Regions from separate parts of the Streptomyces sp. NPDC111628 genome, predicted to be linked through region 2. Evidence: riboswitches for the same ligand, from Rfam matches in the RefSeq annotation. Region 2 holds a riboswitch; the other holds the start of a gene.

Region 1 (15,152 bases), on a different contig from region 2:
AGGGACTCGACGACTTCTTCGGTCGACCGCACCCTTCCTCACCTCCACGCTGAGTTCGTGATTCGCGACACAGCGTGTCCGTTGCACTCCTAACCTGGCCATACAGGGCGCTCCAACAATCCCTGCTGTGCGACCGGGAGTTCCGTCACCATGCCAGGACCGAAAGACCTCGACCCGTCCTCGTCCCCGCGCGCCCTCCTCGGCGCCGAGCTGCGCCACGCCCGCGAGAAGTCCGGCCTGAGCCAGGAGGAACTGGGCGCGCGGCTGTTCGTCAGCGGCTCCTTCATCGGCCAGCTGGAGTCCGGCACGCGCCGGATGCAGCCGGAGTACGCCCGGCTACTGGACGACGTCCTCGGCACGGAGGATTTCTTCCGGCGGAACTGCGCGGCGTCGGCCAAGTCCAAGTATCCGGAGCACTTCGCCGAGGCGGCGGAGGCGGAGGCGACCGCCACGGAGATCAGGGAGTACGCGCCCCTGCTGATCCCCGGCCTGCTGCAAACACCCGTGTACACACGAGCGGTGTGCCGCGCCTATCAGCCCACCGCGCCGGATGATGTGATCGAGGCACTCGTGACGGCCCGAATGGAGAGGACCCATCTGCTCGACGATCCAACAGAACCCCTGTTGTGGGTGGTGCTGGACGAGGCTGCGTTACGTCGGGCTACGGGCGGCCCCCAGGTGATGGCCGAGGCACTCGACCACGTCGTCGCTCTGATCCGCCAGAACCGGATCATCGTGCAGGTGCTGCCCTTCGAGTCGGGGGCGCACGCGGCTCTGGAGGGCGCCATCAAGTTGATGAACTTCGACAACGCCCCGCCGCTGGCGTATTTCGAAGGCGTTGGGATGGGGCGGCTCGAAGACGATCCCTCAACCGTGCACTACCAGCGCCATACCTACGACCTCCTTTCGGCCTGCGCTCTACCCCCTCAGAACTCCCTGGCCCTTATCGAGTCGATGGCGCAGGATTACGCTCATGAGGAGCGACACTGAGGCGACTTGGTACAAGTCCAGCTACAGCGGCGGCAGCGGTGGCAACTGCCTCGAAGTCGCCACCGGCATCCCCACCGTCGTCCCGGTCCGGGACTCGAAGAACCCCGCCGGACCCACCCTCCGCTTCCAGGCCGAGGCCTGGGCGGTCTTCGTCGACGGAATCAGGCGCGGCCGCGTCTCAGGCCCAGGTGGACGGTGACCGCGGCCAGCCCGGCCGCGCCGTACGCCAGCCACCAGCCCCCGGCCCGGTAGTCGTCCGCCGCCCCCTCCTCCTGCGCCTTCCTCTGCTGTTCGTACGTCCGCGTGCCCGCCGAACGGCCGTCGGCGAAGTCGTACAGGTCACACGTCTCCCCCGGCTTCATGGGCCCCGAGCGCTCCGCGTCCCCGTACTCCTCGATGATGCCGTCGCACTGCGGGGTGCCGCCGGCGGTCGCCGCCTCGGTGAGGAAGTACGCGCCGACGACGACCGGGACGGCGAACAGGCCCAGCAGGAGTCCTCGGAGGCTCACGCCTTCGGGTCCACCAGCGGCAGCGGCGCGAACTCGTGGCCCTCCCAGAGGCGTCGGGAGGTCTCGTTCGGGTAGGGCGCGACGGCCGACTCGGCGTCGAAGACCCGCACGAGGCGCTGCCGCGTGTCGTACGCGGGCCAGCCCGGGTCGCCGGTGCGGGCGAAGGCCGTCCAGGCGGCGCGGAAGCCGGACGACAGGGCCAGCGCCTCCGCGGACGGCTCCGCGCCGCCGAACTGGAGCAGTGCCAGGTCCGCCTGGAAGGTGCCGAAGAGGAGCGGGATGTCCAGGGCGTGGCAGGCGCCCAGGGCGCCGCCGTAGGCCGGGGCGGGCCAGGTGAGTTCGTAGACGTGGGACCGGCCGCCGCCCGCGAGGTGGGCCTCGGCCAGGTGCAGGGACGGCATCGCGAACAGCCAGTCGGTCTGGACGCGTTCGTAGAGGTCGTTGGCCGACGCGTCCGGGAACGCAGCGCGGTAGGCGGCCTCGCCGCCCGGGGCGTACAGGCGCAGGGCGGCGCTCGCGCGGTCCTCGCCGATCTCGCCGAGTTTGCCCGCCATGGCGGTGAACAGGCGGTTCTCGTCACGGTTGTGACCGGCGATCAGCTCGACGTCGCGCGCCGCGCCGGAGGCGAGCGCCTGCCAGGGCGTGACCGGCAGGAACTCGCCGTCCACGACGGGCGCGTACGGGGTGACCGTGGGCGCGGCCTGGCCCCAGCGGGGGACGTTGCCCGGCATCTTCGGGGCGAGGGCCTGGCCCGCCTTGACGAGCTGGTCCGGAGTGAGGTCCGCGAGGTCTTCGACGGTCGGGCGCAGGCCCAGCTCGGCGGCGAGGGCGGCGCCGATGTCGGCCGCCAGCTCCGCCGAGAAGAACGTGCCCGGCACGCTCTGGGCGACGGCCCGTCGGAAGAGTCCGGCCGCGCGGGGCATGGCGAGCAGGGCGGCCACGGAACCGGCGCCGGCCGACTCGCCGAAGATCGTGACCTGGTCGGGGTCGCCGCCGAACGCGGCGATGTTCTCCTGTACCCAGACCAGCGCCGCGATCTGGTCGAGCAGGCCCCGGTTGGCGGGGGCGCCCTCGATGTGGGCGAATCCCTCCATGCCGAGGCGGTAGTTGAGGGTGACGACGACGAGGTCGCCGTCGGCGGCTATGCGGCGGGCATCGTAGGCGGGGCTGCCGGAGTGGCCCATCTTGTAGGCGCCGCCGTGGATCCAGACCATGACCGGGCGGTGGGCGGCCGGGTCGGGGGCGGGCGTCCAGACGTTGGCCGTCAGCCAGTCGTCGCCCCCGGGGACGTCCGAGGGGCCGGCGGTGCCTGCGACGCCGAGGTCCTGCGGGGGCGGCGGGCCGAAGGCGTACGCGTCGCGTATGCCGTCCCAGGGGCGGGGGCGGCGCGGGGCGGCGAAGCGGGCGTCCCCCACCGGGGGCTGGGCGAAGGGGATGCCGCGGAAGACGGTCAGCCCGTCCTCGGTCCGGCCGCGCACCGCGCCGGAGGAGGTGCGCACCACGGGTTCCACTGACTCGGCAGGTCCAGGGATCGTCATCCTCCGGACCCTACGCCGTGGTGCGCACCGCGCTCAGCTGAGGGTCTTCAGCGATGCCGCGTCGTACGGGGCGAGTTCGTCGAAGCGTCCGTCGAGGACCTTCTCGGCCCACCGCGGGTCGTGGAGCAGCGCGCGGCCGACGGCGACCAGGTCGAACTCGTCGCGTTCCAGGCGGTCGAAGAGGTTGTCGAGGCTGCCGACGGGGGCGCCCTCGCCCTGGAAGGCCTTGGTGAAGTCGCCGTCGAGGCCGACCGAGCCGACGGTGATGGCGGTCCTGCCGGTGAGCTTCTTGGTCCAGCCCGCGAGGTTGAGGTCCGAGTCCTCGAACTCCGGGAGCCAGTAGCGGCGGGTGGAGGCGTGGAAGGCGTCGACACCGGCCGAGGCGAGCGGGGCGAGGATCGCCTCCAGTTCCTGGGGCGTCTCGGCGAGGCGGGCGCCGTAGACGTCCTGCTTCCACTGGGAGTAGCGGAAGATCACGGGGAAGTCGGCGGAGACCGTCTCCCGTACGGCGGCCACGATCTCGGCGGCGAACCTGGTCCGGGCGACGGGGTCGCCGCCGTAGGCGTCGGTGCGGCGGTTGGTGCCGGACCACAGGAACTGGTCGACGAGGTAGCCGTGGGCGCCGTGGATCTCCACGCCGTCGAAGCCGATGCGCTCGGCGGCCGCGGCGGACTCGGCGAAGGCGCCGATGACGTCGTCCAGGTCGCGCTGGGTCATCGCGGTGCCGGTGGGCTCGTCCTCGCCGATGCGCAGGCCGGACGGCCCGACGGCGGGGGCCTCCGGGAAGGGCTGCTCCCCGGCCTTGCGGACCATGCCGATGTGCCACAGCTGCGGCACGATCGTGCCGCCCGCCGCGTGCACCGCCTCGGCGACCTTCGCCCACCCGGCGAGCTGCTCCTCGCCGTGGAAGCGCGGGACGCGGTCGCTCTGCCCGGCCGAGTCGTGGCCGACGTAGGTGCCCTCGGTGACGATCAGTCCGACGCCGGCGGCGGCGCGGCGGGAGTAGTACGACACCACGTCCTCGCCGGGGACGCCGCCGGGGGAGAACATCCGGGTCATCGGCGCCATCGCGATGCGGTTGGGCACGGTGAGGCCGTTGATGGTGGCCGGGCGGGCGAGCAGTTGGGCGGCGCGGGTGGCGGCCTCGGCGGGGGTGACGGTCACGTGGGGGCTCCTGAGTCGGGGTACCGGTCGGTATGTGCGCGCGCATTCATCGCACTCCAACGGGAACCGGCCCGCCCCGCCGGACCATTCCGCCCGGCCGCCCGATGTGATCCTGGCCACAGCAAAACGGGGCGGGCGGCGGGTGAGCGCGGACACGCCCGAGGGCGGCACCCCCCTCGCGGGGAGTGCCGCCCTCGGTCCGTGCTGGACGGTCGATCAACCGGAACCGGTCGATCAGAAGTCCATGTCACCGCCCGGCATGCCGCCCGGGGCGCCCGCCGGAGCGGCCTTCTCGGGCTTGTCGGCGATGACGGCCTCGGTGGTGAGGAACAGCGCGGCGATGGAGGCGGCGTTCTGCAGGGCAGAGCGGGTCACCTTCGCCGGGTCGATGATGCCCTCGGCGATCATGTCGACGTACTCACCGGAGGCGGCGTTCAGGCCGTGGCCGACGGTCAGGTTGCGGACCTTCTCCACGACGACGCCGCCCTCGAGACCGCCGTTGACGGCGATCTGCTTCAGCGGGGCCTCCAGGGCGAGCTTCACGGCGTTGGCGCCGGTCGCCTCGTCACCCGACAGCTCCAGCTTCTCGAAGACCTGGGAGGCCTGGAGCAGGGCCACGCCACCACCGGCGACGATGCCCTCCTCGACGGCCGCCTTCGCGTTGCGAACGGCGTCCTCGATGCGGTGCTTGCGCTCCTTGAGCTCGACCTCGGTGGCGGCACCGGCCTTGATGACGGCCACGCCGCCGGCCAGCTTCGCCAGACGCTCCTGGAGCTTCTCGCGGTCGTAGTCCGAGTCGCTGTTCTCGATCTCGGCGCGGATCTGGTTGACGCGGCCCTGGACCTGGTCGGCCGAACCGGCGCCGTCCACGATCGTGGTCTCGTCCTTGGTGATGACGACCTTGCGCGCGCTGCCCAGCAGGTCGAGCGAGGCGTTCTCCAGCTTGAGGCCGACCTCCTCGGAGATGACCTCGCCGCCCGTGAGGATGGCGATGTCGCCGAGCATGGCCTTGCGGCGGTCGCCGAAGCCCGGGGCCTTGACGGCGACGGACTTGAAGGTGCCGCGGATCTTGTTGACGACCAGGGTCGACAGGGCCTCGCCCTCGACGTCCTCGGCGATGATCAGCAGCGGCTTGCCCGACTGCATGACCTTCTCCAGGAGCGGCAGCAGGTCCTTGACGTTGCCGATCTTGGAGTTGGCGATCAGGATGTACGGGTCGTCGAGCGACGCCTCCATACGCTCCATGTCGGTGGCGAAGTACGCCGAGATGTAGCCCTTGTCGAAGCGCATACCCTCGGTGAGCTCCAGCTCCAGACCGAAGGTCTGGGACTCCTCGACGGTGATGACGCCTTCCTTGCCGACCTTGTCCATGGCCTCGGCGATGAGCTCGCCGATCTGGGTGTCGGCGGCGGAGATCGAGGCCGTGGAGGCGATCTGCTCCTTGGTCTCGACGTCCTTGGCCTGCTCCAGCAGGGCGGCGGAGACGGCCTCGACGGCCTTCTCGATACCGCGCTTGAGGGCCATCGGGTTGGCACCGGCCGCGACGTTGCGCAGGCCTTCCTTGACCAGGGCCTGGGCGAGAACGGTCGCGGTGGTCGTACCGTCGCCGGCGACGTCGTCCGTCTTCTTGGCGACTTCCTTGACCAGCTCGGCGCCGATCTTCTCGTACGGGTCCTCGAGCTCGATCTCCTTGGCGATGGAGACACCATCGTTGGTGATCGTGGGGGCGCCCCACTTCTTCTCGAGGACGACGTTGCGGCCCTTGGGGCCGAGCGTCACCTTGACGGCGTCCGCGAGCTGGTTCATGCCGCGCTCGAGGCCGCGCCGCGCCTCCTCGTCGAACGCGATGATCTTGGCCATGTGAAGTGGTCCCTCCAGGACTGGGGGTGATTCCTTCGGACCGCGCCCGCGCCCGCGACGGACGGCTCGCCTGCCTTGTGGTTCCTTCCCCACCCGGCCTGCGGGCCTCACCGACCCGGTCCTTCGTTGTCACTCTCACCTTCAGAGTGCTAACGCCAATGATTAGCACTCGGCATGGTCGAGTGCAAGCGCCTCTCGGCGATCGGGCCCCGCCGTCAGCCACCCGCGAACAAGGGGACGAGGGGCGTCCGGGCAGGCCGAAGGGCCCGTACCCAGCGGGTACGGGCCCTTCGGATGAAGACCGGGTTGCGGTGGCCGCGCGTCTCAGGCGCTGAGGCGAACCATGTCGGCCTGCGGGCCCTTCTGACCCTGCGAGATCTCGAACTCGACCCGCTGGCCTTCTTCGAGGGTGCGGTAGCCGTCCATCTGAATCGCGCTGTAGTGGACGAAAACATCCGCACCACCGTCGACCGCGATGAAGCCGTACCCCTTCTCCGCGTTGAACCACTTGACGGTGCCCTGAGCCATGCCTAACTCCCCTATTACTGGCCCTTGCACAGATCCGCACTTCGCGGACCCGGGTCAGACCTCGCCCCCTCACGACTGGGGGCGTGCGCCGGAACGCGTCGACCGCGGCTGAATGTATCTGTCCAACTGCCGTCTGCAACAGGTCAATCGGACGAGAAATCTGGACGTACCCGGTCCGGAATGTGGCGAACTTTCGCCTGAATACGGGTCAAGTCGGGTCACGCAAAGGGAACAAAAGCCGCGAAATACGCTCGCACTTTGGCTACTTCTTGTCGGGCGGGCGGCAGGAATTAACGGTTCCCGTTGTGTCGATCGGGAGCGCGTTCCCCAACTCTACCGCGCTCAACCACATGGAATTGCCCCCTCCGTTTCTCTTACGGAGAGGGCAATACGCACTACGAGGGGTATCCGCGGTGGATCAGCCGCCGGCGACCGCCGGGATGATCGAGACGCCCGCGCCGTCCGGCGTCGCGGTCTGAAGGCCCTGCTCGAAGCGGACGTCGTCGTCGTTGACGTAGACGTTGACGAAGCGGCGCAGCTTGCCCTGGTCGTCCAGGACGCGGGCGGCGATGCCGGTGTGGTTCTTCTCCAGGTCGGAGATGATCTCCCCGAGGTTGGCACCGTCGGCACTCACCTCGGCCTTGCCGCCGGTGTAGGTACGCAGGATGGTCGGGATGCGAACGGTCACGCTCATGCGAGGCCAGCCTCTCGGAAGGAGTCCAGGTTCGGGCGGATGGTGGCGGTGAGGCCGGTGCCGGCCACCGCGTCGAGGGTCTTCAGGCCGTCGCCGGTGTTGAGGACGACGGTGGTGAGCGACGGGTCGAGCACCCCGTTCTCGATCAGCTTCTTCGTGACGCCAACCGTCACGCCGCCCGCCGTCTCCGCGAAGATGCCCTCCGTGCGGGCGAGCAGCTTGATCGCGTCCACGACCTGCTCGTCGGTCACGTCCTCCACGGCGCCGCCGGTGCGGCGGGCGATGTCGAGGACGTACGGGCCGTCGGCCGGGTTGCCGATGGCCAGCGACTTGGCGATGGTGTTCGGCTTCTGCGGGCGGACCACGTCGTGACCGGCCTTGAACGCCGTGGAGACCGGCGAGCAGCCCTCGGCCTGCGCGCCGAAGATCTTGTACGGCCGGTCCTCGACCAGACCGAGCTCGATCAGCTCCTTGAGCCCCTTGTCGATCTTCGTCAGCTGGGAGCCGGACGCGATCGGCACGACGAGCTGGTCGGGCAGCCGCCAGCCGAGCTGCTCGCAGATCTCGTACGCGAGGGTCTTGGAACCCTCGGCGTAGTAGGGGCGCAGGTTGACGTTGACGAAGCCCCAGCCCTCGCCGGCCGGGTCGCCGATCAGCTCGGAGCAGAAGCGGTTCACGTCGTCGTAGTTGCCCTCGATGCCGACCAGCTCGCCGCCGTAGACGGCGGCCATGACGATCTTGCCCTGCTCCAGGTCGTGCGGGATGAACACGCAGGAGCGGAAGCCGGCCCGGGCGGCGGCGGCGCCGACGGCACCGGCGAGGTTGCCGGTGGAGGAGCAGGACAGGGTGGTGAAGCCGAAGGCGCGGGCGGCCTCGATGGCCTGGGCGACGACGCGGTCCTTGAAGGAGTGCGTCGGGTTGCCGGAGTCGTCCTTGACGTACAGCCCGCCGGTGACGCCCAGCTCGCGGGCGAGGTTGTCGGCCTGGACGAGCTTGGTCCAGCCGGGGTTGATGTTCGGCTTGGTCGCCACGTCGGCGGGGACGGGCAGCAGGGGGGCGTAGCGCCAGATGTTCGCGGGGCCCGCTTCGATCCGCTTGCGCAGCTCTTCGGTGTCGTAGGCCGAGAAGTCGTAGGCGATCTCGAGGGGGCCGAAACACTCTTCGCAGGCGAAGACCGGTCCGAGCGGGACCTTGTGGCCGCACTCCCGGCAGCTCAACGCGGCGGCGGGGCCGAGGTCGACGGTGCCGTCGGCGGAGTTCGTGGAGGTTTCGGCAGTCTGCACAGCCATGGAGGCGAGGCCCTTTCTCCTCATCTTCCTCACGACGCATCTCGCCGTGAGACGGATTTGGCACCTTCCCTAGCCGGGAGCCTCGCCACGTCCGTGTGACAAGAGCCGGCTGGAGGGTTGCCGGGGCTTCATCGGGCCGTATCCCTCTGCCCCTCTGGATGAGCGGTATGTGGTTGTTTTTCGGTGGTGCACACGGCGACCCCGGCATGCGGGGGTCCCACGCGTTGTTCAAGACTGTAACCGAAGGCCAGGACGGTTGAGATAGTCGTCCGTACCGCGAGATGGATCACAATGGATCACGAAGGAGACCACGGGACGTGCTGGAAGAAGTCGAGCGCTGGCTGAACGCACGCTCCTGGTCGGCCGCGGACCGGCCGGTCCAGCACCTTCTGTCCGCCAAGCACGCCACCGGTCAGTCGGTGAGCGTGGTGCTCCCCGCCCTGGACGAGCAGGCGACCGTCGGCGACATCGTCTCGGTGATCCGGCGGGAGCTGGTGCTCCGCCATCCGCTCGTGGACGAGATCGTGGTCGTGGACTCCGGGTCGAGCGACCGGACGTCGGAGGTGGCCGCGGCGGCCGGGGCGCGCGTCGTGCACCGCGACGCGATCCTGCCCCGCATCCCCGCCGTGCCCGGCAAGGGCGAGGTGCTGTGGCGTTCGCTGCTGGTCACCGGCGGGGACATCGTCTGCTTCGTCGACGCGGACCTGCGCGAGTTCTCCGCCGACTTCGTCTCCGGGATCGTGGGCCCGCTGCTCACCGATCCGGACGTGCACCTCGTCAAGGCCATGTACGACCGTCCGCTGGCCGGGGCGGCCGGGCAGGGCGGCCGGGTCACCGAGCTGATGGCCCGCCCGCTGCTCAACATGCACTGGCCGCAGCTGGCCGGCTTCGTCCAGCCGCTGGGCGGGGAGTACGCGGCCCGCCGCTCGCTGCTGGAACGGCTCCCCTTCCCGGTCGGCTACGGCGTCGAGCTGGGCATGCTGGTCGACGCCCTGCACCTGGTGGGCCTGGACGCGCTCGCGCAGGTCGACGTCGGGGTCCGCGTCCACCGCCACCAGGACGGGCGGGCGCTGGGCCGGATGGCCGCGGCGATCTACCGCACCGCCCAGCTCCGCCTGGCCCGCGGCCACCTGGTCCGCCCGGCCCTCACCCAGTTCGAGCGGGGCGTCGACGGCTTCGAGCCGCGCACCTACGCCGTGGACACCGAGGAACGGCCCCCGATGACGGAGATCGCGGAGTACGCGGCCCGGAAGGTGGCGTGACCCGGGCGCCTCAGCCCGAGACGCCGTCCGACCAGCGCCACCTGCCGCCGGAGTCCCGCTCGCAGGTCAGGTACTCGCCGCCGCGGCCGTGGGTGCTCAGGCCCCGGTGCTTCTTGGCGCAGAACTGGCCGTCGGCGTAGCAGTTTCCGGCCGGGCTCATCAGCTCGCAGACGCCGGAGCCGCCGCCGGTCCCGCCGCCCCCGCTCGTGCCGCCGGTGCCGTCGGCCCGGGTCTTCGACGGTTTCGGGGCCGGCTCGGGCGTGTGCAGCAGGCGCCCGGCGCAGTCGCGGCCGTCGCGGGGGACGGTGAAGGTCACGGCGCCGGAGCCGCCGCTCTGCTCGCAGACCTTCTCGCCGCTGCCCCAGGAGGAGGCCCGCTGCCCGCTGCCCTCAAGGCGCACGGTGTAGCCGACGTGCGCCTTCTCGGCGGCGCTGACGGCCGCCCCGATGCTGCCGCCGGTGAGGTCCGGCAGCGTGACGGCCGTGGGGGTGGGGGCGGGAGTCGGGGTCTCGGTGCTGGGGGACGCCTCGGGGGTGGGGCTGCTGCTCGGCGTGGCCGGGTCGGTGGCGGAGGCGGTGGCCTTCGCGGGCGCCTCGTCCGCCGTGGTGCTCGCGTCGCCGTCGCCGCAGCCGGCCAGGGCCAGCGCGGAGGCCGCGATCAGTGCCGCCGTGGCCGCGAGTCCGCTCGTGCGCCGGTGCCGTGTGCGTATACGTATGGGCATGGTGCGCCCGCCCCCCAAGAAGTTGAAATGTGCACCGCACATCCTCAACCTGTTCACACTTCCTGCACAAGACGCGTGACCGAATCGCCGTCGGCGTGACCCGGGGAAACGTTTGAGGTGCGAGGGGCCGGGCTAGGTTGAGGCGTATGGCTTCAAGCTTCGGTGCTGCTCAGGTGCTGGTCGCCTCCAACCGGGGACCGGTCTCGTACGAGGTGCGCGGGGACGGCTCGCTGCACGCCAAACGGGGCGGTGGCGGGCTCGTCTCGGGGCTGTCGGCCATCGGGCCCGACGCCGGCGCGCTGTGGGTGTGCTCGGCGCTGGGCGACGGCGACCGCGAGGCGGTGCGGCGCGGGGTCGGCGAGGACGGCGTGCGGATGCTGGACGTGCCGGCCGACGTGCACGCGGACGCCTACAACGGGATCGCCAACTCGGTGCTGTGGTTCGTGCACCACATGCTCTACCAGACGCCCCTGGAGCCGGTCTTCGACGCGGAGTTCCGGCGGCAGTGGGCCTCCTACGAGGCCTACAACCGGGCCTTCGCCGAGGCGCTGGCCGAGGAGGCGGCCGAGGGCGCGGTCGCGATCGTGCAGGACTACCACCTGACGCTGGTGCCGGGAATGCTGCGCGAGCTGCGCCCGGATCTGCGCATCGGCCACTTCTCGCACACGCCCTGGGCCCCGGTGGACTACTTCCGGCTGCTGCCGGACGACATCGCCGAGCAGGTGCTGCGCGGGATGCTGGGCGCCGACCGGCTCGGGTTCCTCACCCGGCGCTGGGCCGACGCGTTCACCGCCTGCTGCGACGCCGTGGTGGGCGGGCTCGGCGGCACCGAGATCGGCGTGCACGGGCTGGGCGCCGACGGCGACTTCCTGCGGAAGCGGTCGCACGAGGCCGACGTCGAGGAGCGGATGGCGGACCTGCGGGCGGAGATCGGCACCGCGCCGGACGGCAGCACGCGCCGCACCGTGGTGCGGGTGGACCGCACCGAGCTGTCCAAGAACATCGTGCGCGGTCTGCTGGCCTACCGGGAGCTGCTGGCCGGGCGGCCGGAGTGGCGCGGGCGGGTCGTGCACGTCGCGTTCGCCTATCCCTCGCGGCAGGATCTCGCCGTGTACCGGGAGTACACGGCCGAGGTGCGGCGGGTCGCGGAGGCGGTCAACGAGGAGTTCGGGACGCCGGGGTGGACGCCGGTCGTGCTGAATCTGGAGGACGACTTCGCGCGGTCGCTGGCGGCGTACCGGCTGGCGGACGTGGCGCTCGTCAACCCCGTCCGGGACGGGATGAACCTGGTCGCGAAGGAGGTGCCGGTCGTCTCCGACGCGGGGTGCGCGCTGGTGCTGTCGCGGGAGGCGGGCGCGTACGAGGAACTGGGCGAGGACGCGGTGGTGGTGAATCCGTACGACGTGGTGGGCACCGCGGACGCGTTGCACGCGGCGCTCGGCCTGTCGGCGGGGGACCGGGCCGAGCGCTCGAAGCGGCTGGCGGCCGCCGGCACCGCGTTGCCCCCGGCGCGGTGGTTCCTTGAGCAGCTGGACGCGCTGCGGGGCTGACGGGGGTTACTTGTCCTGGACCGGCGGGCAGGTGCCGGTCTCCTCGCCGATGGAGTTGATCTCGGCGTTCGGCCGCGGGTCACCGGCGTAGTTCACCTGGTCCGTGCACTTGACCCCGTCCTCCTTGGGGGTGCCGGAGGACGTGCCGCCCGACTGCGGCTCGGGGCAGGTGCCGGTGTCCGCGCCGATCGAGTTGATCTCGACGTTCGGCCGCGGGTCACCGGCGTAGTCCAGCTGGTCCGTGCACTTCTCCCCCGCCTCCTGGTCCGGCTTCGACGCCGCCGGGGGCTGCGAGGACGCGCCACCGGTGGCGGTCCCGTCGTCCGCGGTGGGGGGCTGTGCGGCGCTCGTCGCGGTCGCGGTCGCGGCGGGGGCGGCGCCGTCGTCGGTGCCGCCGTTCCCGCCGTCGCCACTGGTGCCGCAGGCGGTCAGCGCCAGGCCGAGGGCCACGGCGGCGAGGGCGAGCATCGGGGTCTTCCGAGCGGACATGACGGGTTCCTCCACGGTCGTGGGCCTCACTGAGCAGGCTTTACGGCGTGCAAGACAGCGGGCGCGGCGGACCGGGTTGCCCCGCCCGCGGCGTCCGGACACGCCTGTGACAGGCGGGGGAACCGTCCGTGACGTTGTCTCAGGCCAGTCGGCGGGCGAGGGCCGCCAGCAGGGCCACCACTCCGGCGGGGCCGGACACCTCGACGTCCGCGCGCTTCCTCAGTTCCGTCACCTCGTCGCTGCCGCTGCACACCAGGAGGCCCGGGGTGCCCTCGGTGCGGAGGGTGTCGACGGCGGCGTAGGCCGGGAGGTCGCCGAGGTCGTCGCCGGCGAAGAGGACGGAGGCGGCGCCGAGGGAGTGGACGTACGAACGCAGCGCCGCGCCCTTGTCCATGCCGGGTGGGCGCAGTTCCAGCACCATCCGCCCCGGTTCGACGATCAGGCCGTGCCGGGAGGCCAGGCCGGTGAGCGGGGCGCGCAGGGCGTCGAAGGCGGCCTGCGGGTCGGGGGCGCGGCGGGTGTGGACGGCGACCGCGTGGCCCTTGTCCTCCGTCCAGGTGCCCTGCGCCGCCGGCCCGGACCGCTCCAGCAGTTCCGGGAGCTCGGCGCGGACGGCGGCGACGCCGGGGTGCGGTTCCGGCGTGGTCAGGGTGCCGGTGGCTGCGTCCCAGCGCTCGGCGCCGTAGTGGCCGAGGACCACGAGGCGGTCGAGGCCGGGGACGTCCGCGAAGCCGCCGTGATGGACGGCGACCTCGGCGGGGCGCCCGGTGATCACGGCGATCGAGGCGACCTTCGGGGCCAGGGCCGCGAGCGCCGGTACGGCCTCCGGGTGGGCGCGGGCCCGGTCGGGATCGGGCACGATCGGGGCGAGCGTGCCGTCGAAGTCGAGCGCGACCACCGCGCGGCCGGGGTCGGCGAGGAGGGCGTCGAGCCCTGCGCGCCCGGCCGCCGTCGCGGGCGTCGGCAGGGGCGGTGGGGAGTCGTCTCGGGTGGAGTCCTGGTGGCTGCCCATACCGCGAACCTATCCCGCCGGGGCGCGCCCCACGCGTCGCCCGCGGGCCCCACCCCACCGACCGCCGCGCCCGCGCCGCCGGACCCGTCGCCCCGGGCCGACCCCTCCGGCCCACCGGGCTCGGGGCCCGGCCAGGCGCACGCCCCGGCACTCCGCACAACCCGGCGCGGCGACCTCGCCGAGGCGGGCGGTCCCGCGCCGCCGCGCCCGTCGCCCCGGGACGACCCCTCCCTGGCGGGAGCCCCCGGCCCACCGGGCTCGGGGCCCGGCCAGGCGCACGCCCCCGGCACTCCGCACAACCCGGCGCGGCGACCTCGCCGGGGCGGGCGGTCCCGGTGCTTCGCGCGGGCCGGAATGCGGGGCCCCGACGACCGGCTCCCGACGTGCCCGCGTCGCTGGGGTTTGTCGTCCCGGGGCGGCCCCTCCCTGGCGGGAGCCCCCGGCCCACCCGGCACGGTGACGCGTCCGGTGCGGGGCGGCCTCAGCGGTCTGTGCGGCGGGATTGCCGTATGCGGCGGAGGCGGTTGACCGTCACCGGGTCGGTCGCCAGGGCGCGGGGGTCGTCCAGGAGGGCGTTGAGGAGCTGGTAGTAGCGGACGGGGGCCAGGCCCAGCTCCTCGCGGATGGCGCGTTCCTTGGCGCCGGGGCCGGTGAAGCCCCGGCGTTCCAGCGCGAGGATGCTCCGCTCCCGCTCGGCCAGCTCTCCCAGGTCCATGTACGGCACCGTAACGCCCGCCACCGACAGCGGCCGCTACTCCGCGCTGCCCGCCTTCATCGCCGTCGCCTGGATCTGGCCGAGGACCTCCTCGGGGCTGGCGCCCGTGGCGACCGCCTGGCCGATGCGCTTCTTGACGTCCGCGCTGACCGCGGCCCAGGAGGTCTTGCCGACCGGGTACAGCTCGGAAAGCAGCAGCTCGTCCAGGAACGGCTTGAGGTTCTCGTCCTCCGTCGCGGTGCTCATGGTCTGGGAGGCGGAGGTGGTCACCGGCAGCAGGTCGTACTCGCGGGAGAAGTCGAGGACGTTCTCCTCGCTGTAGACGAAGTCGAGGAAGTCGCCGACCTCGTCCTGGTGGCCGTTCTTCTTGAAGGCCGTCATCCAGTCGGAGACCCCGAGCGTGCTCTTGCTCTCGCCGTCGATGCCGGGGGTGGTCACCATGCCGTACTTCACGCCCTTGTCGGACGCCATCTTCATCAGCGAGGGGTGCCCGTTGAGCATGCCCACGTCACCATTGGCGAACGCGGCGAAGGCGTCGGCGCGGTTGAGCTTGCCGGGGGCGACGGGGCCGGTGAGGCCCTTGCCGACCAGTTCGTCCCGCAGCCAGGTGAAGGTGGTGACGTTCTGCGGGGAGTCGACGGAGTAGGTGCCGACGTCGTCGGTGTAGCCGCCCTCGCCGCTGAGCATCCACTGCATCGTCTCGGCCTGCGCCTCCTCGGCGCCCAGCGGCAGGGCGTAGGGGTACTTCACGCCCTTCTCCTCGAGCGCCTCGGCGGCCTCGGCGAGGTCGTCCCAGGACTTGGGCGGCTGGACCCCGGCCTTGTCGAAGAG
Region 2 (15,152 bases):
CATCTGGCTGAGCGTCTTCATCCTCGCCGTGGCGGTCGTCTACGGCTACTGGTCCAAGGAGCCGGCCGGCACCACGGCGCTCTTCCTGGCCTTCGGCCTGGCCATCATGATCGGCTTCTACCTCGCCTTCACGGCGCGGCGGGTCGACGTCGGTGCCCAGGACAACCTGGAGGCGGACGTCGCGGACGACGCCGGCGAGGTCGGGTTCTTCAGCCCGCACAGCTGGCAGCCGCTGGCGCTCGGCCTGGGCGGCGCACTCGCCTTCCTGGGTGTCGCCGTCGGCTGGTGGATCATGTACTTCTCGGCACCGGTGATCCTGGTCGGCCTGTTCGGCTGGGTCTTCGAGTACTACCGCGGTGAGAACCGCACCCAGTAGCACACGGACCCAGTAGCACGCGTCGAGCACGAAGGGGCCCGGACACTCCGCAAGGAGCGTCCGGGCCCCTTCGTCTGCCGTACGGTCTCTCACCCTTCCGGCTTACCCACCGCGCCGCCGTTGACGTCTCTCCCTAGCGTGAGGCCATGAGCAACACGGTTCACTTCCAGGCGCGGGGGCGTACGGTCGTCGGCTGCACCCTGCTGGTGATCGCCCTCGGCGCGAGCGTCACCGCCTGCCTCGGCGACGACGACAACCCGCTGTCCGCCACGCCCTACGACGCGGCCGGCCAGATCTCCTTCAACGGCCCCACGGACGCCGGGAAGAAGGCAGACCCGGACAAACCCCTGGAGGTGGTCGCCGAGGGCGCCGACGGGCGCATCACGGACGTCACGGCCATGGATGCGGCCGGACGCCACGTCGCGGGCGAGCTGTCCGCCGACGGCGCCCGCTGGCACAGCACCTCGCCGCTGGCGGCCAACGCCAGCTACACGGTGCGCGTCAGCACCGAGGACGGGGACGGCGCGCCCGGCCGCAAGGTGCTCACCTTCGAGACCGGCAAGCCCGGCGCGAAGAAGACCCTGGACGTCACCTTCGGGCCCAAGGCGGGCGCGTACGGCGTCGGTCAGCCCATCACGGCGGAACTGAGCCAGCCGGTCAGGGACCCGGCCCAGCGGGCCATAGTGGAGCGCGCCCTGAAGGTCGACTCCACCCCCGCCGTGCGGGGCGCCTGGTACTGGGTGGACGACAAGAAGCTCCACTACCGGCCCGAGGAGTACTGGCCCGCCCACGCCACCGTCAAGGTCCACAGCACCCTGGACGGCATCAAGATCGGCGACCGGATGTGGGGCGGCAAGGCCAAGCCCCTGAAGATCACCACGGACGACCGGGTCGTGGCCGTCACCGACGCCGCCGCGCACACGCTGACGGTCTACCAGGACGGCGAGGCGATCCGGGAGATCCCGGTCACCACCGGCAAGCCCGGCTTCGAGACCCGCAACGGCGTCAAGGTCGTCCTCGGCAAGGAATCCTTCGTACGCATGCGCAGCAGCACCGTCGGCATCGCCGAGGGCTCCTCGGAGTCGTACGACCTGCCGGTCTACTGGGCCACCCGGGTGACCTGGAGCGGCGAGTACGTGCACGCCGCCCCCTGGTCCGTCGGCTCCCAGGGCATCGCCAACGTCAGCCACGGCTGCGTCGGCATGAGCACCGACAACGCGGAGTGGTTCTTCAAGGCGGTCCAGGAGGGCGACCTGGTCGAGGTCGTCAACTCCGGCGGCGAAACGATGGAACCCTTCGGCAACGGCTTCGGCGACTGGAACATGGACTGGACCAAATGGCGCACCGGCAGCGCCCTGACCGGCGGCACCGGGGCGTCGAACAACCAGGAGACGGCAAGGCTGCGGCCGACGGCGGTGTAGCGCCCCGAAAGGGGCGCGGGGCTGTGCCGATATGCGGCTCCGCCGCGTGGGCGCGACAAGCCACGACGGCGCAGCACTCGCCATAAGGACCCGCACCCCCGAGCTGGAAGGCGCCCCTAGACGCCCTGCAGCCTCTTCTCCCGCAGCAGCGCGGCCAGCGCACCCGCGAACTCCACCGGCTCCACCGGCAGCGTCACAGTCGCCTCCGCCCGGCTCCACGTGGCCAGCCACGCGTCCTGCGGCCGGGCGATGAGCAGCAGCACCGGCGGGCACTGGAAGACCTCGTCCTTGATCTGGCGGCACATGCCCATGCCGCCCATGGGCACGGCCTCGCCGTCCAGGACGCAGACGTCGATCCCGCCCCGGTCCAGCTCCTTGAGCACGGCGGCCGGAGTGGCACACTCCACGAACTCGACCACGGGCACGTCCGGAGCCGGCCGGCGGCCGGTCGCGAGCCGCACCTGTTCGCGGGTGTTGGAGTCGTCGCTGTAGACCAGCACCGTGGCGGTCGCCTGCATGCTTCCTCCGATACGCGGTGAGACCGGTGAAGGCTGTCGTAGCCCGTTGGGGCGGATGCTACTCCCTCGAACGTCCCGTCAGCACTGGTTCGGACAGGCCTTCGACAGGCCTCCGACGGGCCGTTCGATGGGCCATCCGGGCCGTACAAGCAGGGGGAACACACCGAACGGCACCCCCCGGGGTGAGGGCGGGATAAGCGACCGACATAATGTCGGTCGTGGCGACAGCAACGACAGTAGAAACCGGGCACGCGCACCCGTCGGTCAACCGGCCGAACCTCACCAGCGTCGGAACCATCATCTGGTTGAGTTCCGAGCTGATGTTCTTCGCGGCCCTCTTCGCGATGTACTTCACCCTGCGATCGGTGACCGGCCCGGACTTCTGGTCCGAGAAGGCCGACGCGTTGAACATCCCGTTCTCCGCGACGAACACCACGATCCTGGTGCTCTCCTCCCTCACCTGCCAGCTCGGCGTGTTCGCCGCCGAGCGCGGTGACGTGAAGAAGCTCCGGATGTGGTTCATCGTCACCTTCGTGATGGGTGCGATCTTCATCGGCGGTCAGGTGTTCGAGTACACCGAGCTGGTCAAGCACGACGGGATCTCACTCTCGTCGGACCCGTACGGCTCGGCGTTCTACCTGACCACCGGCTTCCACGGACTGCATGTGACGGGCGGACTGATCGCCTTCCTGCTGGTCCTCGGCCGCACTTATGCGGCCCGGAGGTTCACCCACGAGCAGGCGACCGCCGCCATCGTCGTGTCCTACTACTGGCACTTCGTCGATGTGGTCTGGATCGGCCTGTTCGCCACGATCTACCTGATCAAGTAGTCGCGGCGCGCACCCGCGCAACACCAGAAGCATCGACAGCATCGACGCAGAAGATCCTGACACCGGGGTAATCCGTGAAAAAGCTCTCCGCACGACGACGCCATCCGCTGGCGGCCCTCGTCGTCCTACTCCTCGCGCTGGCATGCACAGGGGGGCTGTACGCCGCGTTCGCACCCGCGAGTAAGGCGCAGGCCGATGAATCCGCCCAGTCCCTCGCCATCGACGAGGGCAAGAAGCTCTACGCCGTCGGCTGTGCCAGTTGCCACGGCACCGGAGGGCAGGGCACCAGTGACGGTCCGAGCCTGGTCGGCGTGGGCGCCGCGGCCGTCGACTTCCAGGTGGGCACCGGCCGCATGCCGGCCCAGCAGCCCGGCGCGCAGGTCCCGAAGAAGAAGGTCATCTACTCCCAGGCGGAGATCGACCAGCTCGCGGCCTACATCGCGTCGCTGGGTGCCGGTCCGGCGATCCCCTCGGAGGAGAAGTACGGCCCCGAGGGCGCGGACATCGCCAAGGGCGGTGAGCTGTTCCGCACCAACTGCGCGCAGTGCCACAACTTCACCGGCAAGGGCGGCGCCCTGACGCACGGCAAGTACGCGCCGAGCCTCGAGGGCGTCGACCCGAAGCACATCTACGAGGCCATGCAGACCGGCCCGCAGAACATGCCCTCCTTCCCCGACACCACGCTGTCGGAGCAGAACAAGAAGGACATCATCGCCTACCTGGACGCGGTCAACGGTGACGACACCGAGAGCCCCGGTGGTCTCAGCCTCGGCGGACTCGGCCCGGTCAGTGAGGGTCTGTTCGCCTGGGTGTTCGGACTGGGCGTGCTGATCGCCGTCGCCGTCTGGGTCGCCGCTCGGACCGCAAAGGCCAAGAAGTCATGAGTAGCCAAGACATTCCAGAAGAGAACCTGCCGGCAGAGCAGGACCGCCCGCACGGCGCGGCCGCCCGGCCCGCGGACGAGACGAACCCGTTCGCCGACCCGGGTCTGCCGCCCCACGAGCCGCGGGTCCAGGACGTCGACGAGCGGGCCGCCAAGCGGTCCGAGCGCACCGTCGCCCTGCTGTTCACGCTGTCGATGCTGGCCACCGTCGCCTTCATCGCCGCGTTCGTGGCGATCGACGTCGACAAGTCGGTCTACATCTTCCCGCTCGGTCACATCAGTGCGCTGAACTTCGCGCTCGGCATGACGCTCGGCGTCGCGCTGTTCGCCATCGGCGCGGGCGCGGTCCACTGGGCCCGCACCCTGATGTCCGACGAGGAGGTCGCCGACGAGCGACACCCGATCGAGGCGTCCCCCGAGGTCCGTGCCAAGGTCCACGCGGACTTCAAGCAGGGCGCCAAGGAGTCCGTGATCGGGCGCCGCAAGCTGATCCGCAACACGATGCTGGGCGCGCTCACCCTGGTGCCGCTCTCCGGCGTCGTCCTGCTGCGCGACCTCGGTCCGCTGCCCGGGACCAAGCTCCGCCACACCCTGTGGTCCAAGGGCAAGCTCCTCGTCAACATGAACACCAACGAGCCGCTGCGTCCCTCCGACGTCGCGGTGGGCTCGCTCACCTTCGCCATGCCCGAGGGCCTGGAGGAGCACGACGAGGACTTCCAGAACGAGATCGCCAAGGCCGCCCTGATGATCATCCGGCTGGAGCCGGACTCCATCAAGGACAAGCGCGAGCTCGAGTGGTCGCACGAGGGCATCGTGGCGTACTCGAAGATCTGCACCCACGTCGGCTGCCCGATCTCCCTGTACGAGCAGCAGACGCACCACGCGCTCTGCCCCTGCCACCAGTCCACCTTCGACCTTGCCGACGGCGCCCGGGTCATCTTCGGTCCCGCCGGTCACGCCCTGCCGCAGCTGCGCATCGGCGTGAACGACGAGGGTTACCTCGAAGCGCTCGGCGACTTCGAAGAGCCCGTCGGTCCTGCTTTCTGGGAGCGCGGATGAGTACTGCAGCCAACGAAGCGCCCCGCTCACGCGGGAAGGCACCGGCCGGCGAGCGCGTCGCCGACTGGGCCGACGGCCGGCTGGGGATCTACTCCCTGGCCAAGGCCAACATGCGCAAGATCTTCCCCGACCACTGGTCGTTCATGCTGGGTGAGGTCTGCCTCTACAGCTTCATCATCATCATCCTCACGGGTGTGTACCTGACGCTGTTCTTCCACCCGTCGATGGCCGAGATCGAGTACCACGGCTCGTACGTGCCGCTCCAGGGCCAGATGATGAGTGAGGCCTACGCCTCCACTCTGGACATCAGCTTCGACGTCCGCGGCGGTCTGCTGATCCGGCAGATCCACCACTGGGCCGCGCTGATCTTCCTGGCCGGCATGTTCGTGCACATGATGCGCGTCTTCTTCACCGGCGCGTTCCGCAAGCCGCGCGAGGTCAACTGGCTGTTCGGCTTCCTGCTGCTCGTCCTCGGCATGTTCACCGGCTTCACCGGTTACTCGCTCCCGGACGACCTGCTCTCGGGCACCGGCATCCGCTTCATGGAGGGCGCGATCCTGTCCGTGCCGATCGTCGGCACGTACATCTCGTTCTTCCTCTTCGGCGGCGAGTTCCCCGGCCACGACTTCGTGTCCCGGTTCTACTCGATCCACATCCTGCTGCTGCCGGGCATCATGCTCGGGCTGCTGGTGGGCCACCTGATCCTGGTCTTCTACCACAAGCACACGCAGTTCGCGGGCCCCGGCAAGACGAACAAGAACGTCGTCGGCATGCCGCTGCTGCCGGTGTACACGGCGAAGGCCGGAGGCTTCTTCTTCCTGGTCTTCGGTGTGATCTCCGTCGTGTCGGCCATCGCCACGATCAACCCGATCTGGGCCATCGGGCCCTACCGGCCCGACCAGGTCTCCACCGGCGCCCAGCCGGACTGGTACATGGGCTTCTCCGAGGGCCTGATCCGTGTGATGCCTGGCTGGGAGATCAACTTCTGGGGCCACACCCTCGTCCTGGGTGTGCTGATCCCGCTGATCATCTTCCCGCTGGTCCTGGCGGCGATCGCGGTCTACCCGTTCATCGAGTCCTGGGTCACCGGCGACAAGCGCGAGCACCACATCCTGGACCGCCCGCGCAACGCCCCGACCCGTACGGCCTTCGGTGTCGCCTGGCTGACCGTCTACTTCGTGCTGCTGATCGGTGGCGGCAACGACCTGTGGGCCACGCACTTCCACCTGTCGATCAACGCGATCACCTGGTTCGTCCGCATCGCGTTCTTCGTCGGACCGGTCGTCGCCTTCATCGCCACCAAGCGGATCTGCCTCGGCCTGCAGCGCCGGGACAAGGACAAGGTGCTGCACGGACGCGAGTCCGGCATCATCAAGCGCCTGCCGCACGGTGAGTTCATCGAGGTGCACGAGCCGCTCAGCCAGGAGCAGCTGCACACGCTCACGGCGCACGAGCAGTACCAGCCGGCCGAGATCGGCCCGACGGTCGACGAGAACGGCGTCGAGCGCAAGGTGAGCGGCACGCAGAAGCTCCGTGCCAAGCTCAGCGAGTCGTACTACGGCGAGGAGTCGCAGATTCCGAAGCCGACCGTCGAGGAGTACAAGGAGATCACGAGCGGCCACGGCCACCACTGACCCTCCAGCGTCGCCACACCACGGTCGAAGGGCCCCGTTCCGGTCTGCGGACGGGGCCCTTCGCCGTGCCCGGGGCTGGATAGGGTGGGACCCACATCCCCTACTCGACGACCCATACGATTCAGGAGCGGCTGATGAGCGCTGTGACCCCCGCTGGAGGCGACACCACGGCGGACCGCTCCTGGCCCGCCCTGCTGAACGGACTGCTGGACGGCCGCGACCTGAGCGCGGACGACACCGCCTGGGCGCTGGACGTGATCATGCGCGGCGAGGCGACCGACGTGCAGATCGCCGGGTTCGCGGTGGGCCTGCGGTTCAAGGGGGAGACGGTCGAGGAGATCTCCGGGCTGGTCCGCACCATGTACGAACACGCCAACGTGATCGAGGTGCCGGGCAAGACCGTCGACATCGTCGGCACCGGCGGCGACGGCGCCAAGACGGTCAACATCTCCACCATGTCGGCGATCGTCCTGGCCGGCACGGGGGCGAAGGTCGTCAAACACGGCAACCGGGCCGCCTCCTCGGCGTCCGGAGCCTCCGACGTCCTGGAGAAGCTCGGGGTCAACCTGGAGCTGACGCCGCAGCGGGTGGCCGAGGTCGCCGAGGAAGCCGGCATCACCTTCTGCTTCGCCGTGAAGTTCCACCCGGCGCTGCGCCACGTGGCGACGGCCCGCGGTCAGCTCGGCATCCGTACGGTGTTCAACTTCCTGGGTCCGCTGACCAACCCCGCCCGGGTGAAGGCCCAGGCGGTCGGGGTCGCCCACGCCCGGATGGCACCGATCGTCGCCGGTGTCTTCGCCGAGCGCGGCCACTCGTCGCTGGTCTTCCGCGGCGACGACGGGCTCGACGAGCTGACCACGACCTCCACCTCCCGGGTCTGGGTCGTGCGCGACGGCCGGGTCACCGAGGAGACCTTCGACCCGCGGGACGTCGGTATCGAGCTGGTGCCGGTCGAGGCGCTGCGCGGGGCCGACGCCTCCTACAACGCCGACGTCGCCCGCCGCCTGCTGGCCGGCGAGCGGGGTCCGGTGCGGGACGCGGTCCTGCTGAACTCGGCGGCGGCCCTGGTGGCCCTGGAGCCCGGTGAGGGTCCGCTGGCGGCGCAGTTGCGGGCCGGGATGGACCGGGCGGCCGAGGCGATCGACTCCGGGGCGGCCCGGCGGGTGCTGGAGCGCTGGGTGGCCGTGAGCCACGCGTAGCGGCCCTGGTGTGTGACGTGCGTCCCGCGATCCGGACCCGGGTTGCGGGACGCCGATCATTTCCCCTAGGTTTTTCGACAGGTCATGAGTGACAGTCATGAGGCCCCGGCCGACTGTCCGGCAACCCTCCGTCCGTGGCGGGGTGCCCCGGGTGAAGACCAGGTCGTGGACAGCAAGGTCCACGGCAAGCGCGGACCCCTCGCGGAACCAGGGGTCCTGGGTCGTCCGAGGGAGTCTCCCGTGAACCAGCGAATGCGATAGGGCCTGTCCTTCGGACCGGCCCGACGCCCCCGAAGCGGTGCCTTCATCCCCCGGTGTGCGTGCCAGGCCCCGCAGCCCCGGGCCGGGCCGAAGGACAGGCCCTTGGCCGCAGAGCCCGCCTCCGCACGCCTTTCCTCACTTCACTTCACAGCGCCCTTCTGCGTGCTGGTCCTCACGGGAGTCCGTCATGTCCGTACCCACTGCTGTCGCCGCCCCGCTGTCCGTGCTCGGCCGGGACGTCAGCGTCCCGCTCGTCACCGGCGGTCAGGTCACCTACGCCGCGCTCGACTACGCCGCCAGCGCGCCCGCGCTCCAGCGGGTCTGGGACGACGTGGCCGCCTACGCCCCGTACTACGGCAGCGTGCACCGGGGCGCCGGGTACCTCTCGCAGCTGTCGACCGACCTGTTCGAGAACGCCCGCACAACCGTCGCCGGGTTCCTCGGCTGCCGGGACGACGACCAGGTGGTCTTCACCCGGTCCACCACCGACTCCCTGAACCTGCTCGCCGCCGCGCTGCCCGCCGACTGCCGGGTCTTCGTCTTCGAGACCGAGCACCACGCCTCGCTGCTGCCCTGGCGGGACGCCGACGTCACCTACCTCGACGCCCCGCGCACGCCCGCGCAGGCCGTCGAGACCCTGGAGCGGGCCCTCGCCGCCCGCGAGCCGTACGGGCCCGCCCTGGTCTGCGTCACCGGCGCCTCCAACGTCACCGGCGAGCTGTGGCCGGTGCGGGAACTGGCCGCAGCCGCGCACGCGCACGGCGCCCGGATCGTGCTGGACGCCGCCCAGCTGGCCCCGCACCACCCGGTGAGCGTGCGCGACCTGGACGTGGACTGGGTCGCCTTCTCCGGGCACAAGCTGTACGCGCCCTTCGGCTCCGGCGTGCTGGCCGGGCGGGCCGACTGGCTGCGCGAGGCCGAGCCGTACCTGGCCGGCGGCGGCGCCAGCCGCAGTGTCTCCCGGCGCGCGGACGGCGGCGTGGACGTCCAGTGGCACGACAGCGCGGCCCGCCACGAGGCCGGGTCGCCCAACGTCATCGGCGTCCACGCGATCGCCTCCGCCTGCAAGGCGCTCACCGAGGCCGGGTTCGACACGCTGGTCGCCCGCGAGGAGTACCTGATCCGGAAGGTGCGCGAGGGCCTCGCCGAGGTGCCCGAGGTGCGGATCCTCTCCCTCTTCGGCGACGACGCGCCGCGTGTCGGGGTGCTCTCCTTCGTCGTCGAGGGCTGGAACAGCTCGCACTTCGCCGCCGCGCTCTCCGCCGAGTACGGCATCGGGGTGCGCGACGGCCTGTTCTGCGCCCACCCGCTGGTGCGCACCCTGCTCGGCAGCGACCCGCAGACGCAGGGCGAGTGCGGCGCGCCCGAGGCGGCGCCCGGCGAGAAGTCCCTCAACGCCATCCGCGTCAGCTTCGGCGCGGGCACCCCGGACGAGCACGTGGAGCGGTTCGTGAGCGCCGTCCGGGAGCTGGTGAGCGACGGCGCCCGCTGGAACTACCGCACCGAGGACGGGCGCTGCGTGCCCGACACGACGTCCGGCGACACGCTGCCGGTGACCGGCACCGGCACCGCCGCCTGAGCCGTCCCGCCCGGCAACCGGGCCCCCAGCAGCACCATCCGCAGCGCCCGTTCCGTGGCGTCCGTGAGGAGCTCGGAGGCGCGCAGCAACGCGTCCGCCAGGGCCATCGGCGCCGGCATGATCCCGTGGCAGGCGTCCACCCCCGGCACGTCGTGCGCGCCCTCGCCGAGCGTGCCCGCCAGGGCGAGGACGGGCCTGCCGGAGAGCTTGGCGCGGCGGGCCACCTCGGCCGGGACCTTGCCGCGCGGCGTCTGGTGGTCCAGGGCGCCCTCGGCGGTGAGCACCAGGTCGGCCCGGGCGAGCCGGGCGTCCAGGTCGAGGTGGCCCAGGAGCACGTCGAAGCGGGGCAGCAGCCGGGCCCCGACGGCGGCGAGCCCCGCGCCGAGACCGCCGGACGCGCCGGTGCCGGACCCCGTCCACAGGTCGGTGCCGACGACGCCGAGGTCGCGGGTGAGGACGCGCGCCCAGTTCTCCAGCCCGGCCGACAACTCCTCGACCTGCGCGGGCGTCGCCCCCTTCTGCGGCCCGAACACCCGGGCCACGCCCCGCTTGCCGCACAGCACGTTGTACGGGTTGCAGGCGACGAGCAGCTCGGTGTCCTTCAGCCGGGCGTCGAGACCGGACGGGTCGATGCGGACGAGGCGGTTCAGCTCCCGTCCGCCGGGGCCGAGTTCGAAGCCGTCCGCGTCCAGCAGCCGGGCCCCGAGCGCCTGGAGCGCGCCCGCGCCCCCGTCGGACGTACCCGAGTCGCCGCAGCCGACCAGGACGCGCCGCACCCCGGTGTCGAGGGCGGCGCGGATCAGCTCGCCGACGCCGTACGTGGTGGTGGCGCCGGGGTCGCGCAGGGCGCGGGGGACCAGGGACAGGCCCGCGACGGCCGCCATCTCCACCACCGCCGTGTCCCCGGTGCCGAGCAGCGCGAAGTGGGTGCCGACGGGGTCGCCGACCGGGCCGGTGGCGGCCAGCGCCACCAGCCGCCCGCCGGTCGCCTCCGCCAGCGCCACGGCGGTGCCCTCGCCGCCGTCCACCAGCGGGATGCGGTCGATCTCGGCGTCCGGCAGCACCCGGCGGACGCCCGCCGCGATGGCGTCGGCGGCGGCCCGCGCGGACAGGGACTCCTTGAATCCGCTGGGGGCCACGACCACACGGTTCAGCACAGGGGACGGAGAAGACATGGTGGGCTCCTTCAGCGGGTCACGGGCACGCCGAGCAGCGGCCAGACCGCGGCGGCGAAGAACAGCACGAGCAGGGCGGTCAGCGGCGCCAGTACGGCGGACAGCCGCAGCAGGTCGCGCGGGGTGTAGGTGGGGACGCCGGGCACGTCGGCGAAGAGCGTGACCGGCTTGGCGGAGGCCGGGAGCGTGTGGCAGAACCCGGCCGCCGCCGTCGAGGCGAGCGCGGCGGCGACCGGGTTGACCCCGGCGCCGACGGCCGCGGCGATCACCAGCGGGACCAGCATGGAGGAGCGGGCGGAACGGGACTGGAGGACCAGGTGGGCCGCCGTGCTCACCGCGACCACCACGCCGAGGAAGACCGCCGGGGCGACGTTCGCGGGCAGGCCCGACACCAGCCACTTCGCCGCTCCGGAGTCGGCCAGCGCCACGCCCATCGCCATCGTCGCCGCCATGAACAGCAGCAGCGACCACGGCACGGTCCTCAGCGCGTCCTTGAGCCGTACGGTGCCCAGCGCGGGGGAGGAGGCGACGACCGCGCCGATCAGCGCCACCACGGCCGGGGACACCCGGTGCAGGGGCTCGCTGCACCACAGGGCCACCACCGTGGCCAGCAGCAGCGCGCAGCGTTTCTCGGCCTGCGTCCAGGGGCCGGTGACCGGGCTCTCGCTGTGCCGCTGTATCTCCTCGGCGGTGATGCGGACGGGCCCCGCGCGGTCCGTGCGGCGCGTGGTCGTCAGCAGGACCGTCTCGGCGGCGAGGTGGGAGGAGGCCACCGCCAGCGGCAGGCCGAGCAGCAGCCACTGGGTGAAGCCGATCCGGTCCCCGGTCGCCTCCCACAGCACCGACACCGTGATCAGATGCGCACCCGCACCGATCAGGGTCGCCACCGCCGACAGCAGGATCACGGTCGGGAACAGCAATGCCAGCATCACGACCAGTCGTTTCCGGTCGGCGAGCGCCTTGGCGAGGGCGAGGAACACCGGCAGCGCGAGCGCCGCCCGGCCCGAGGTGGCCGGTACCGCGAAGGCCGTGACGACCAGCGCGGCCGTCGTCAGGTGCACCAGCTGCCGCACCGTGCGCGCCCCGCCCACCAGGAACGCCGCGGCCCGCCCCGCGAGCCCGGTCCGGGCGACCGCGGCCGCGAGCACGAAGGCGCAGATCAGCAGCCACACCGTGTCGTCACCGAGGGTGCCGAACAGCGTGTCGCTGCTGATCACACCGGTCGCGGTCAGCGCGAGCCCGGCACCCAGCGCGATGTACGTGTCGTCGATCGGCGTACCGATCCAGGCGCAGGTGGCCAGCGCGAACACGGCGAGGGTGAGGCGCGCGTCGCCGCCCAGGGCGGGGAAGTTGGCGGGGACCGCCAGCAGCGCGCACAGGGACAGCGCGGCGCACAGGGCCGCCGCGAGGCGGAGGTTCAACGTCACGCCTCGAGCGTCCACGGGCGCGGTGAGCCCTCAATGAGGGTCACATGAAGGAAACTTCACCGGGCCGCGCGGGCTGCGGGCCTCACCAGGCCGGCAGCCGGTACCCCATCCCGCGCACGGTCTCCACCTGCTGCGCGCCGAGCTTCTTGCGCAGGGCCCGCACGTACACGTCCACGATGTTGGAGCCCGGGTCGAAGTCGTAGCCCCACACGTGCGACAGGATCTGCTCGCGGGACAGTACCTGCCCCGGGTGGCGCAGGAACAGCTCCAGGAGCACGAACTCACGGGCCGTCAGGTCCACGGTGCGCCCCTCGGCGCGGGCGCGGCGGGTGCGCAGGTCGAGGCTGAGCGCCCCCGACTTCAGCACCGTCACCTCCGGTGCCCTGGCCGCCGTCCGCAGGCGCAGCCGGACCCGGGCGAGCAGCTCCTCGAAGCGGAACGGCTTGGTCATCCAGTCGTCGGCGCCGCCCTCCAGACCTGCCACCGTGTCCCGTACCGAGTCCCGTGCCGTCAGCACGATCACCGGGGTCGTCACCCGGGCCTCGCGCAGCTCGCGCAGCACCGTGAAGCCGTCCCGGCCGGGCAGCCCGATGTCCAGGACGACGAGGTCGAAACCGCCGGTGAGGGCGTACTCGTAGGCGGCGTCGCCGTCGGCGACCGCGGTGGTGGTGAAGCCGTTGGCGCGCAGGCCCTTCTGGACGAAGGAGGCGATGCGGTCCTCGTCCTCGACGATGAGGATGCGGTTCATGGTCGTGCCTCTTCCAGAGTGAGTACGAAGGTGGCGCCGCCGCCCCCGGTGGTGCGCAGGTCGACCCGGCCGCCGTGGCCCTCGGCGATCGCCCGCACGATGGACAGCCCGAGCCCGGCGCCCGTGCCGCGCACCCCGCGGCGGGCCGTGCCGCGGCGGAACCGCTCGAAGATCACCTCGGCGTCCTGCGGCTGGACGCCGGGTCCCGAGTCGGCGACGTACAGCTCGATGCGCGAACCGTCGGCGCGGGAGCCTATGCGGACCCGCTGACCGGCCGTGGTGTGCTGCACGGCGTTCTGCGCGAGCTGCACCATGGCCTGGGTGATCCGCTGCGGGTCGAGGTGCGCCTCCCGGTCGGCGACCGAGTCCAGCACCCACTCCCGGTCGCCGAGGGTGCGGGCCTTGACGTAGACGTCGGCGGTGAGTTCGGCGAGCTGCACCGGCTCGGGGGTGACGAAGTCGGGGCGTTCGGCCTTGGCGAGCAGCAGCAGGTCCTCGACGATGCGGCTCATCCGGTCCAGTTCGTCGGTGACGAGCCGGACGGTCTCCTCGCGCTCGGCCGGATCGTCGCCCATCAGCTCCAGGTGGCCGCGCACGATGGTGATCGGGGTGCGCAGCTCGTGCCCCGCGTCGTCGACGAACCTGCGCTGGGTGGCGAAGGCGCGCTCCAGGCGGTCCAGCATGGCGTTGAACGTCTCGGCCAGGGCCGCCACGTCGTCGTGGCCGTGCACCGGGATGCGCCGGGTCAGGTCCTGCTCGGTGAGCTGGGCGGCGGTCGTGCGCACCAGCCGCACCGGCTTCAGGATGCGGCCCGCCACCACCCAGGCGATGCCGGTCGTCATCAGCAGGGCGACGCCGGAGATGGCGAGCAGGACGCGGAACACCTCGTCCGCGCGCGCCTGTTCGCGCCCCGGGTGGAAGGCGACCACGAACGCGGCCGCCGGTTCGCCGCCGTAGCGGGCCACGGTGACCTTGGCCCAGCGGATCTCGCCCTCGGGCCGGTCCAGGGTGCCCGAGGAGTCGGGGGAGGCGTAGATGCGGCGCCGGGCGTCGGAGTCCTCGTGCAGGGGCCGGCCGACCGGGATCTCGCGCTGCTGGATGATCTGCGTGGGCCGGCTGCCCACCTCGCCCACCAGGCCGACCAGTTCCTCGTCCAGGTCCGCGTACTGCCGCTCCAGGAACACCCGCAGCAGCCGGCCCGGATCGGTGAACGGGCGGCCCGTCTCCGGATCGAAGCCCTGCTCCTCGAAGTTGGCGAACTCGCCCGCCTCCTGGGCGAGCAGACCGTTGATCCGCTGGTCGGTGTCGCGCAGCAGGATCGAGCGGGTGGTCGCCGCCACCGAGGCCAGGGCGACCGCCATCACGAGCAGCAGCCACAGCAGGATGCGGACCCGGGCCGAGATCCGGCGGCGCTCGCGCTCACCCGTCGCCGGGTCCGTCGTCCCCGGCCGTGTCGTCCGCGGAGTCCGCGGGTTCCCCGGCGTCCCGGCCGCCCCGGTCGTCGTCATCGTCGTCATCCGAAGGGCCGTCGGTGACCGGCGGCCGCGTCACCACCTGGTCGCTGGGCGTCGGCTCGGGCGAGGAGGAGGTCGGCGCCGGGGTGGGGGAGCCGCTCTCCAGCTCCACCTTGGCGGGGACCTTGGGCTCCTGCGGGCTGTCGGTCAGGGCGAAGCTGGTCGCGGCGATGCCGAGTGGGATGAGGACGACGGCCGCGAGGGCCGCCATCCGGCGGGAGAAGACCATGCGGTGGATTCTGCGCGGGGTATCCGGTGGGCCGGATGAGCCCTGGATGAAGAAGCCTTCATCTGCATCTGCCCGTTGTCGGATCAGTGCCGGTCCGCCGTGGCTGGTCGCGCAGTTCCCCGCGCCCCTTCGGGGGCGCTTCCCACTCGCCGGCGTCTCAGTTGTCCAGGCCGATCGCGAACGCCGCCTCCAGGTCGTGCTGGGAGTAGGTGCGGAACGCCACGTGGGTGTCCGTGCCCTCCACGCCCGGGATCTTGCTGATCCGGCCGGGGATGACGTCGGCCAGGTCCTCGTGCTTG

What was found. Region 2 has a riboswitch for S-adenosylmethionine ahead of ACZ7MF_RS34390 (aminotransferase class V-fold PLP-dependent enzyme). Riboswitches for the same ligand answer to the same signal wherever they lie in the genome.
Region 1: another riboswitch for S-adenosylmethionine. It lies ahead of thrC (threonine synthase); the one in region 2 lies ahead of ACZ7MF_RS34390 (aminotransferase class V-fold PLP-dependent enzyme).

What each region holds. Positions count from the first base shown of each region.
Region 1 is NZ_JBVKBZ010000001.1:167,748-182,899, reverse strand. Features, by position in the region: gene ACZ7MF_RS00920 (hypothetical protein) at 1-32, opposite strand, end outside; gene ACZ7MF_RS00915 (helix-turn-helix domain-containing protein) at 151-990, shown strand; gene ACZ7MF_RS00910 (DUF397 domain-containing protein) at 974-1,189, shown strand; gene ACZ7MF_RS00905 (hypothetical protein) at 1,152-1,499, opposite strand; gene ACZ7MF_RS00900 (carboxylesterase/lipase family protein) at 1,496-3,037, opposite strand; gene ACZ7MF_RS00895 (NADH:flavin oxidoreductase) at 3,071-4,201, opposite strand; gene groL (chaperonin GroEL) at 4,436-6,061, opposite strand; gene ACZ7MF_RS00885 (cold-shock protein) at 6,386-6,589, opposite strand; gene ACZ7MF_RS00880 (MoaD/ThiS family protein) at 7,008-7,283, opposite strand; gene thrC (threonine synthase) at 7,280-8,572, opposite strand; SAM riboswitch class I at 8,590-8,737, opposite strand; gene ACZ7MF_RS00870 (glucosyl-3-phosphoglycerate synthase) at 8,890-9,834, shown strand; gene ACZ7MF_RS00865 (hypothetical protein) at 9,845-10,555, opposite strand; gene ACZ7MF_RS00860 (alpha,alpha-trehalose-phosphate synthase (UDP-forming)) at 10,702-12,105, shown strand; gene ACZ7MF_RS00855 (hypothetical protein) at 12,112-12,594, opposite strand; gene otsB (trehalose-phosphatase) at 12,734-13,606, opposite strand; gene ACZ7MF_RS00845 (DUF3263 domain-containing protein) at 14,088-14,321, opposite strand; gene ACZ7MF_RS00840 (extracellular solute-binding protein) at 14,358-15,152, opposite strand, start outside.
Region 2 is NZ_JBVKBZ010000007.1:388,776-403,927, reverse strand. Features, by position in the region: gene ACZ7MF_RS34430 (cytochrome c oxidase subunit 4) at 1-376, shown strand, start outside; gene ACZ7MF_RS34425 (L,D-transpeptidase) at 523-1,797, shown strand; gene ACZ7MF_RS34420 (response regulator) at 1,914-2,315, opposite strand; gene ctaE (aa3-type cytochrome oxidase subunit III) at 2,525-3,145, shown strand; gene qcrC (cytochrome bc1 complex diheme cytochrome c subunit) at 3,220-4,029, shown strand; gene qcrA (cytochrome bc1 complex Rieske iron-sulfur subunit) at 4,026-5,087, shown strand; gene qcrB (cytochrome bc1 complex cytochrome b subunit) at 5,084-6,721, shown strand; gene trpD (anthranilate phosphoribosyltransferase) at 6,856-7,920, shown strand; SAM riboswitch class IV at 8,001-8,117, shown strand; gene ACZ7MF_RS34390 (aminotransferase class V-fold PLP-dependent enzyme) at 8,369-9,760, shown strand; gene ACZ7MF_RS34385 (glycerate kinase) at 9,676-10,935, opposite strand; gene ACZ7MF_RS34380 (SLC13 family permease) at 10,947-12,362, opposite strand; gene ACZ7MF_RS34375 (response regulator transcription factor) at 12,445-13,110, opposite strand; gene ACZ7MF_RS34370 (sensor histidine kinase) at 13,107-14,471, opposite strand; gene ACZ7MF_RS34365 (small secreted hydrophilic protein) at 14,530-14,853, opposite strand; gene ACZ7MF_RS34360 (Lrp/AsnC family transcriptional regulator) at 15,011-15,152, opposite strand, start outside.